2 regions of the Thalassospira permensis NBRC 106175 genome follow, and region 1 is predicted to be linked to the other one. Evidence: predicted binding sites of a transcription regulator. Region 1 holds the regulator's gene; the other holds the start of a gene.
What was found. Region 1 encodes PhoB, which activates phosphate uptake and scavenging genes when phosphate is short. Its sites were predicted from a motif close to TNTCATAAAACTGTCA; they were not measured.
Positions count from the first base shown of each region.

Region 2: the regulator PhoB is predicted to act here: its motif matches at 3,477-3,492, upstream of SMB34_RS01200 (bifunctional 2',3'-cyclic-nucleotide 2'-phosphodiesterase/3'-nucleotidase).

Region 1 covers NZ_AUNC01000001.1:114,367-119,636, reverse strand. The annotation lists gene SMB34_RS00425 (cation:proton antiporter domain-containing protein) at 1-1,728, shown strand, start outside; gene phoB (phosphate regulon transcriptional regulator PhoB) at 1,791-2,486, opposite strand; gene phoU (phosphate signaling complex protein PhoU) at 2,504-3,226, opposite strand; gene pstB (phosphate ABC transporter ATP-binding protein PstB) at 3,248-4,051, opposite strand; gene pstA (phosphate ABC transporter permease PstA) at 4,053-5,270, opposite strand, start outside.
Region 2 covers NZ_AUNC01000001.1:285,232-290,501, forward strand. The annotation lists gene SMB34_RS01180 (DMT family transporter) at 1-578, opposite strand, end outside; gene SMB34_RS01185 (GFA family protein) at 798-1,157, opposite strand; gene SMB34_RS01190 (AraC family transcriptional regulator) at 1,172-1,963, opposite strand; gene SMB34_RS01195 (MFS transporter) at 2,102-3,388, shown strand; gene SMB34_RS01200 (bifunctional 2',3'-cyclic-nucleotide 2'-phosphodiesterase/3'-nucleotidase) at 3,558-5,270, shown strand, end outside.

The sequences.
Region 1 (5,270 bases):
GTCCTGACCGCCGCGGTGATTGCCGTCCCGCTGGCACAGAAATTACGTGCGAACTCGATCATCGGTTTCCTGATCGGCGGCTTTTGCATCGGCCCTTTCGGTTTTGGCCTGATCAGTGACCGCGAAGACATTTCAACCGTCGCCGAGCTTGGCATTGTCTTTCTGCTGTTCATGATCGGTCTTGAATTGTCGCGCGAACGCTTGCGCGTGATTGGGGGCCGGTTCGCGACCCTTGGTTTCCTGCAGATCGGCGTCACGATGGCCGTGATGTTCGGTGTATTGCTGCTGATTAATTACGATATGCCCGCCTCTATCGTAATTGCCGGGGCACTGGCCCTGTCATCAACAGCCATTATCCTTAAACAGCTTTCCGATGAGCGCCAGTTGCACACACGTTTCGGGCGTGCAGCCCTTGCCATCCTGCTGTTGCAGGACGTTGCGGTTGGTCCCTTCCTGATCATGGTGCAGGCCGCTGGCAATGCCGGGAGCGAAACCAGCCCCTGGATCAGCGCACTAAGCGGTGTGGGGGCGGTTGCTGTATTGTTGCTGACCGGTCGTTATCTGCTGCCGCGACTCTTTCGGTATATTGCGGCTCTTAAAAACCCGGAACTTTTTGCAATCGGGACCCTGTTTGTCGTTCTGGCTGCCAGCACATTGACCGAAGCCGCGGGCCTTTCAATGGCGCTTGGTGCCTTTATCGCCGGGGTAATGTTGGCCGAGACCGAATTCCGCCATCAGATCGAAGCCGACATTTCGCCATTTCGCGGTGTTTTCCTGTCGCTGTTCTTCATGTCTGTGGGAATGTCGGTCAATGCCAATGTGGTCATCGGTCAGGCCGGAACGATCATTTTGTGGCTGATCGGGCTTCTGGTCATAAAGGCAGCGGTTCTTTTCGGATTGTCCCTGCTGATCGGCTTTAACCGTGCATCTTCAATCCGGGTCGCCATGAGCCTGGCCGCCGGTGGTGAATTCGCCTTCGTCATGCTTGCACTGGCATCGCAGAACGGGGCGGTTCCGATTGACATCGCCGTGATGCTGATCCCGGTGGTTGCGATTTCGATGGGTCTGACGCCGACTTTGATTTCGCTCGGCCATCGCATCGAACAGAAGCTTCATCCCAAGGAAACCGATCAGCTAAGCGAGATTTCGGATGAAACCGACGGCATTCAGAAACATGTTCTGGTAATTGGTTGCGGGCGCGTCGGCCGGGTTCTGGCCCGTCTGCTGCGCACCAAGGAAATCCCGTTTATCGTTCTGGAATCCGATGCCCAACAGGTTTCGCGTGGCCGAGCCGAAGGTCTGCCGGTTTATTTTGCCGATGGGTCCCGACCGGAAACATTTCGTGCCGCCCATACCGAACAGGCCCATATTGCCGCCGTTGCCATGGGCAACCCGCACGCAACCGAAAAGACCGTCGCCTTGCTGCGACAGCATTATCCACATCTGAAAATCTTTGCCCGTGCCCAGGACATCACCCATATCGGTCCGCTGTCACGCAGTGGTGCCGATGCGGCCATCCCCGAGGTACTTGAAACCGGTTTACGCCTGTCCGATCACGTTCTGGCGGCCTGCGATATCCCGCAGGAAGATATCGATCTCGAAATAGCCAAGTTCCGGCGTGCCGATATGCTGCTGATGAACGAACTTGCCCCGCGCACCGCGCGCCAAAAAACCGAAGACCAGGCACAAAAAACTGCCAAACCGGCAAAATCCAGGAAAAGCACCTGAAACACAAAGACCCCCATCACAAGAATGGGGGTCTTTCGTTTCGTCTTCCGGAATAACCGCAATCAGGCGGCTTCGACATCCAGTGCATAACCCGCGGCACGAACCGTGCGGATTACATCGCGCGTTCCCTTGACGTCATTCAATGCCTTGCGCAGACGACGAATGTGAACATCAACCGTGCGGGTTTCGACATAGATATTCGGCCCCCAAACCGCATTCAGAAGCTGCTCGCGCGAGAAAACCCGCCCCGGATGTTCCAGGAAATAACGCAGCAGACGGAATTCGGTCGGGCCAAGATGGATAGCCTTGCCGTTACGACTGACACGATGGGCGGCCAGATCCATTTCGATATCGGAATAGATCAACTGCCCTTGTGGTTGCGCCGGACCGGATCGACGCAGAAGTGCGCGAATACGCGCCAGCAATTCACCAATCGCAAACGGCTTGGTCACATAATCATCGGCCCCGGTATCAAGGCCGCGGATGCGGTCGCCTTCTTCGCCACGCGCCGTAACCATGATCACCGGCAAATCGCGGCTTTCAGGCTTCCGGCGGATCTGGCGGCAAACCTCGATCCCTGACATCACCGGCAGCATCCAGTCCAGAAGGACCAGATCGACATGGGTTTCGGCCAGAATTTTCAACGCTTCGTCACCGTCCCCGGCTTCGACAACCTGCATCCCCTCGCGTTCGAGGTTGTAGCGCAACATGGTTACGATTGCAGCTTCGTCCTCGACGATAAGAACCGTTGGGTCCATCTTCCTATGCTCCAGTGTCACTCATTCGGTTCTACGACGGCAAAGTTCGCCGCGTCATTTTTTGGCCGAGTATCCATCGGCAGGTCTTCGCCCTTGATCCGGTAATAGATCGTTTCGGCAATGTTGGTCGCATGATCGCCAATACGTTCGATATTCTTGGCGATAAACAGCAGATGGGTCGATGCCGTGATGTTACGCGGATCTTCCATCATATAGGTCAGCAGTTCACGGAACAGGGAATTGTACATATCGTCAACTTCCTGATCGCGCGCCCAGACACGCTGGGCCTTTTCCGCATCACCCTCGATATAGGCATCCAGAACGTCCTTGATGATTTCCTGGCACAGCTTGGCCATGTTCGGGATCACCTGAACCGGGCGGATCGGCGGCACCTGGTTAAGAACCTGCGCACGCTTGGCGATGTTTTTCGCCAGATCACCTATACGTTCCAGATCGTTGGACAGTTTAAGCGCGGTCACCACCTGCCGCAGGTCATCTGCCATCGGCTGACGCAGGGCCAGAAGACGTACGGCAAAATCCTGCACTTCCTGTTCCAGCGTATCGATACGGTGATCGGAAAGAATGACCTTCTCGGCCAGTTCCGAATCCCGTTTAACGATCGCACGAATGGCGGAAATCAGCTGACTTTCGGCAAGCCCGCCCATCTGCGAAATGATGTTGTTAAGACGGGTCAGTTCTTCGTCAAACGAACTGACGATATGATGTTTCTCATCGACCATCGAAAATACTCCTGCCCGGACTTAACCGAAGCGACCCGTAATGTATCCCTTGGTGCGCTCGTCCTTGGGATTGGTGAAAATCTGATCGGTTTCGCCCACTTCGACCAGCTTGCCGAGATGGAAAAACGCCGTGCGCTGCGACACGCGGGCGGCCTGCTGCATGGAGTGCGTCACGATCACAATGGTGTAGTTCGAACGAAGCTCGTCGATCAGTTCCTCGACCTTTGCGGTTGCAATCGGGTCAAGTGCCGAACACGGTTCATCCATCAGGATGACTTCGGGGCTGACGGCAACCGCACGTGCAATGCAAAGACGCTGCTGCTGCCCACCAGAAAGACCGGTTGCCGGTTCCGGCAGACGGTCTTTGACTTCTTTCAGTAGACCCGCCCGTTCAAGCGAGGTCATGACGATTTCATCGAGCTCGTCGCGCGAATTCACCAGACCGTGAATACGCGGGCCATAGGCCACGTTGTCATAAATCGACTTCGGGAACGGGTTCGGTTTCTGGAACACCATGCCAATGCGCGCGCGCAACTGAACAACGTCGATTGCCTTGTCATAGATATCACGGTCATCAAGCGTTACCTTGCCCTTGATCGTGACACCGTCAATCGTGTCATTCATGCGGTTCATGCACCGCAGGAAGGTTGATTTGCCGCAGCCCGACGGGCCGATAAGTGCTGTGACCTGGCGTTCGACAATGTCAAGATTGACATCAAAAAGCGCCTGGTTGTCGCCGTAGAAAAGATTGAGGTCACGGGCCGTCATTTTCGGGCTAGTGACTGACGGCTCTGCCGTCATTGCGCTTTGAGTTACAACAGCCATTTTACCACTTCCGTTCAAATTTCTTGCGCAGATACACGGCCAATCCGTTCATCAGGATCAGGAAGCCCAGCAAGACCATGATGGCCGCCGAAGTCTTCTCGACAAAGGCACGTTCCGGACTATCCGCCCACAGATAAATCTGCACCGGCAGAACTGTCGCCGGATCAAGTGCCCCGCCTGGGATATCAACAATAAACGCCACCATACCGATCATCAGAAGCGGTGCGGTTTCCCCAAGAGCCTGCGCCATGCCGATGATGGTCCCGGTCAGAATACCGGGCATCGCCAGCGGCAACACGTGATGGGTCACCGTCTGAACCGGCGACGCCCCAAGACCAAGGGCAGCCTGCCGGATCGACGGCGGCACTGCCTTGATCGCCGCACGTGATGCGATGATGATGGTCGGCAATGTCATGAGGGCCAACGTCAGACCACCAACAACCGGGGCCGACCGCGGCAGATGCATGACATTAAGGTAAACCTCAAGCCCAAGAAGACCGAACACGATCGACGGCACAGCCGCAAGGTTGTTGATGTTGACTTCGACAATCGCCGTGAACCGGTTTCGCGGTGCAAATTCTTCCAGATAGATCGCTGCCAGAACACCAATCGGAAACGACAGTATCAATGTCACAACCAGTGTATAGAACGACCCGACCGCAGCGCCCCAGATCCCGGCCAATTCCGGTTCGCGGGAATCACCATTGGTAAAGAACCGCGTATGGAACTGCTTTTCGACCGATCCTTGAGAGACCAGTGTATTATACCAACCAATTTCCTGATCGTTCAGGCGACGGTCGCCTTCGTCTGTGTTTGCACTGATATAACCTTTGTTGAGCATATCAAAGTCGTCACCGGAAATCAGCCAGACCTTCCGGGTCTGTCCGATCAGAGACGGATTTTCAAGCACCCTCTCGCGCAGATCATAAGATGCCCCGCCCGAAACAATGTCATAGAGATCACGCCGTTCGCTACGTCCGCTCACTTCCGGGAACTGTTTGCTCAGTGCATCCCTGATCAGACCATCAAAATTGGCCCGGCCAATAATTGCCGGATCACCTGTTCCGTCCGGATCAATCTTGGCCGGGTCGAAAAAGATTTCCATCTGAACATAGGTCTGGAAAAAGGCACTATAACCTTTCGAAATGATCGAATAGCCAAGCACAACCAGCGCCATAAGGGCGATGGCAATTGCGCTTAAGCCGTAAATCTTGAACCT
Region 2 (5,270 bases), 170 kb from region 1:
CAGATCACAGCAAAATAAAATGCGATGGTGCCCGATGATTCCGTGCTGGTCAGGGCCTTGATCTGCACCTTGGCAAAGGCGGTGGTGACCGCCATGGCAAGACCCGCCCCGATGCCGATCAGAACGCCGGTATCGATCCCCGGTGTCGAGAATGTTGGCCACAGCATCAGGAACACCCCGCCAAAACCGGCAAAGGTCGCGGTAAAGACCGCCATGCCCGGCTTTTCGCGCAGCAGGATCATCGCAACCGGCAGGACGAGAAGTGGTGCCAGGAAGCCAAGAGCCGTCGCAAGGGCAAGCGGCAGATAGGCGAGCGACAGAAACGAAAAGAACATCGACACAAGGCCGAAGGTACTGCGTTTCAGGTGCCCGAACGGCCGGGCGGTGCGAAGGCCGCGCGGAAACTGGCGTCGCCAGATCAGATACAGGACGATAGGGATCAGGGCGACAGAGCTTCGCCAGAACATGATTTGGCCGACCGGTGCCTCGAACGAGGCCAGACGGACAAACAAACTCATCACTGCAAACAGACCGGTGGCGGCAAGCCGCAAGCCGATCCCGGACCATACACTGCCCATTTCGGGATTACCCTGCATTTGGCGGGAAGGATGTCCCGCTTATCAAGCAGTACCCTGAATAAGTCGTATGAAATACTGAGATTTTTTCATATCAGGGTCGAGCGAAACTCAGTGGTCGGTTTTGGGGATCGCGCGCCGTCGATACACCAATTTGCCAGCTGTTCCTGCGGACGCGTCTGGATTCATGCCTTCGCAGGAATGATGATTGTGAGGGGATAATTAGTGACTTTTGCCATCGACATGATGCGGGGTCAGGCTGCGCGGATCGACATCGTCAAGGCAGTTGACGTTGATGGCGGCCATTTTGCCGCCGTCGGGCAGTTGGCCATAGGCAAAGCTTTGGATGCCGCAGGTTTTGCAGAACTGGTGACTGATCTTTTTATCGTTGAAAAGATATTCGGTCAGGTTCTGCCCGCCGGATTTCAGCACGAAATTATCGCGCGGGGTAAATGCCAGAACCGATCCGAGTTTCTGGCAGCGTGAACAATTGCAGGTGATCGATTTATCCAGATCAAGCTTGTCGACACGATAACGCACCGCACCGCACTGGCAGCCGCCATTGTATGATTTCTCGCTCATTTCATCCTCCTGCGTTACCGGAAATACCCACCCGGCGTTTTGCCGGTGGCCTTGCGAAACATCGCGATAAAGGCCGAGGTGTTTTCATAACCGAGATCAAGGGCAACCTCGGTGACCGGTCGATGATGGGCCAGTTTTTCAAGCGCGTAAAGCAGGCGCAGCTTTTGCCGCCAGTCGCGAAACGGCATGCCGGTTTCGCGTTGAAACAGGCGGGCCAGCGTGCGTGACGATGCACCGCAATCGCGCGACCAGTTATCAAGGGTTCGGTTATCAGACGGATTGGCCTGCAACTGTTCGCAGATGCGCGCCAGGCGCGGGTCCTTGGGGGCGGGCAGATGCAGGTTATCGTCTCTGGGCGGTTTAAGCTGATCAAGCAGCACGCGGATCAGCCGTCCCTCGGCCCCGGCTTCGTCATATTCAATCGGGATTTCGGTTGCGGCCCGGATCAGTTCACGCAGAAGCGGGCTTACATCCAGCACCGTGCAGCGATCCGGCAAATCGACCGGGGCATTTTTATCGATATAGATATGGCGCGCACGGGTGAAGGTGGCGTGACTGACGGCATGTTCAACGCCCGGCGGCACCCAGACCGCGCGCTGGGGCGGGACGACCCAGATACCAGCTTTGGTGGTGACGGTCATGGTGCCTTCGATGGCGAAAATCAGTTGATGCCAGTCGTGACTGTGCGCGCCGATGCTGTAACCGGCGGGAAGGTCGCTCATGCGGACATAAACCGGACGCGGCAGGCGGTCTGGCCGGGGACGGGAATGTTGCGGATATTTCGAGATATCCCGTGATCCATCCATAAGAATGTCCTGTTTGCGCTATATGATGGCAGATTATCGCAAGACAGACGTGTGCCGCAACGCTAGTTTGAAATCCTTCCAACCAAACAGATAAATGCACGTGCCCCGATTGCCACCGGTTCCGTGCGGGGAAACATCATGTCCAAGGATTTACCACCGGAAACAAGCACCCATGCCGCCCCCATCGAGGTGCCGGGCAATCCCGATCTGTCGGGTGGGGCGGTTGCGCATAAGGGATGGCGCAACCCGGAAGTGCTGCTGATTTTCATGGCGGCTGCGATGCCGTTGTCGTTTTCGACCTGGATGGCGTTGTTAAACAACTTTTCGGTCGAGATGGCCGATTTTACCGGTCGCGAGATCGGGATTTTGCAGTCGTTGCGCGAAATTCCGGGCTTTATGGCCTTCACCGCGATTTTCGTCCTCATCATCCTGCGCGAACAGACCTTTGCCCTGATTTCGCTGCTGGTGTTGGGGATTGGGGTGGCGATTTCGGGCTATTTCCCCACCGTTGTCGGGCTTTATTGCACCACGGTCCTGATGTCGATCGGGTTCCATTATTTTGAAACCATGCAGCAGGCATTGTCGTTGCAATGGGTGAAAAAGGACCGCACCGCGATGGTGATGGGCCGGCAGCTTTCGGCGAAGTCGTTATCGTCGCTGGTGATGTTTGGCATTGTCTGGGCGATGTTGGAACTTCTCGATGTCGAATATCGCTATGTCTATCTGTTTGGCGGGGCCTTGACGATTATTGCCGCGCTGTTTGCCTGGATGGCGTTCCCGAAATTTGCCGATGCCCACCCGCAGACCAAGAAACTGATCCTGCGTAAACGGTACTGGCTTTATTACGCCCTGACCTTCATGAGCGGGGCACGCCGCCAGATTTTCACCGTGTTTGCCGGGTTCCTGATGGTCGAGAAGTTTGGTTATGACGCCGCCACCATTACGCTTCTGTTCCTTCTGAACCATGCGATCAATATGGTGATGGCCCCCAAAATCGGGAAGCTGATCGGCAAGTGGGGCGAACGGAAGGCTCTGACATTTGAATATATAGGGTTGTTCATTGTATTTGTGTCTTATGCCTTTGTCGAAAGCGACAAGCTGGCCGGGGCGCTTTATGTCATCGATCATCTGTTCTTTGCGATGGCGATTGCGATCAAAACCTATTTCCAGAAAATCGCCGATCCGGCCGACATTTCATCCACGGCGGGTGTCAGCTTTACCATCAACCATATTGCCGCAGTGTTCATCCCGGTGGCGTTCGGGTTGTTGTGGCTGATTTCGCCGTCAGCGGTGTTTTTGGCGGGGGCTGCGATGGCGCTGGTGTCACTGGTCCTGGCGCTGAATGTGCCCGATGACCCGGAGCCGGGGAACGAGGTGGTTATGGGATACAAGTCCGATCAACCGATGCTGCGCCCGGCAGAATAGAAAAGCCGCCTTAACTGGTGCAGAATTTCAATATGCCAAACGCCCGCGATCATCTTGCGGGCGTTTTCATTTGTGTTTGCCTTGCTATTTTCGCAAAATCTTCAAATCCTGACCAAACGAACAATCATAATGTCAGGCACGAGCATCGCTTCAACAGGGACCCTTTCACATGTCATATTTTCGTCTGGCCGGTCGTGCATTTTTTGGTCGTGCAGTTGCGGGATCAGTCTTGTCGCTGACGGTCGCACTTGCCAGCGGCACGGCATTGGCCGACAGCGCCGTATCGTTGCGCATTCTGGAAACCACCGATATCCACACGCATCTGGTCAATTACGATTATTATCGCGACAGTTCGTCAGATACGGTCGGTCTGGCCAAGGTCGCGACCCTGTTGAAAAACGCGCGCGGTGAGGCCGAAAACGTCGTCCTGATCGATAATGGTGACCTGATCCAGGGCAACCCGCTTGGCGATTACATGGCAAAGCGCCACGGCCTGAAAGAGGGCGAGGTGCATCCGGTTTACAAGGCGATGAACCTTTTGGGTTATGACGCGGCCAATATCGGCAATCATGAATTCAACTATGGTCTCGATTTCCTGGGCAAAAGTCTTTCGGGGGCCAAATTCCCCTATGTCAGTGCCAATGTGTTTGCCGATGACGGCGATAATGATGCCGAAAATGACAAACCGTATTTTCAGCCCTATGTGATCCTTGATCGTGAATTTACCAATGGCGACGGCAAAAAGCACAAGGCCAAGGTCGGCGTGATCGGGTTTGTCCCGCCGCAGATCATGCAGTGGGACAAGGCCAATCTGGAAGGCAATGTCGTGACCAAGGACATTGTCGAAATGGCCAGAAAATACGTGCCGGAAATGCGCGAAAAGGGCGCGGACATCGTGATTGCGGTGCCGCATTCGGGCCTGTCGACACTGGCACGTGAAGGTATGGAAGAAAACGCCACTTATTATCTGAGCCAGGTTGACGGCATTGATGCCATCCTGTTTGGCCATGCCCATACGGTGTTCCCGTCCGATGCCTATGCAAATATAGACGGTGTCGACCTTGCCAAAGGCACGATCAATGGTGTGGCCGCCGTTATGCCGGGCTTCTGGGGCAGCCACCTTGGCGTGATTGACCTGACACTTTCGGTCAATGATGCCGGGGAATGGAAGGTGACCGACAGCTTTTCGGAAGCACGTCCGATTTATCACCGCGAAGGCCGTGATATCACACCGCTGGTCGATGCCGACCCGGAAGTGATAGAGGCGGTTAAAGAAGAGCACGAGGCAACCATTGCCTATATGCGCGAAGGTGTCGGTACGACGGTCGCCCCGATCAACAGTTTCTTTGCACTGGTGGCTGATGATCCGTCGATCCAGATCGTGACCAATGCCCAGAAATGGTATCTGGAACGTATCCTGAAGGGATCGGAATATGACGGGATGCCGATCCTGTCGGCGGGTGCACCGTTCAAGGCCGGTGGCCGTGGCGGCCCGGAATATTTCACCGACATCCCCGAAGGCAAGATCGCATTAAAGAACGTTGCCGATCTTTATATCTATCCCAATACATTGCGGGCAGTACTGCTTGATGGTGCGCAGGTCCGTGAATGGTTGGAAATGTCGGCCGTACAGTTCAATCAGATTGACCCGAACAGCCGGGAAGATCAGCCGCTGATCAACGAGACATTCCCGACCTATAACTTTGACGTCATTGATGGGGTCAATTACCAGATCGATGTAACCCAACCGGCCCGATACAACGCATCGGGCGAGGTGGTAAACAAGGATGCACACCGCATCATCAATCTGACCTATGATGACAAGCCGGTTGCCGACGATCAGAAATTCGTGGTTGCAACCAACAATTACCGTGCTGGCGGC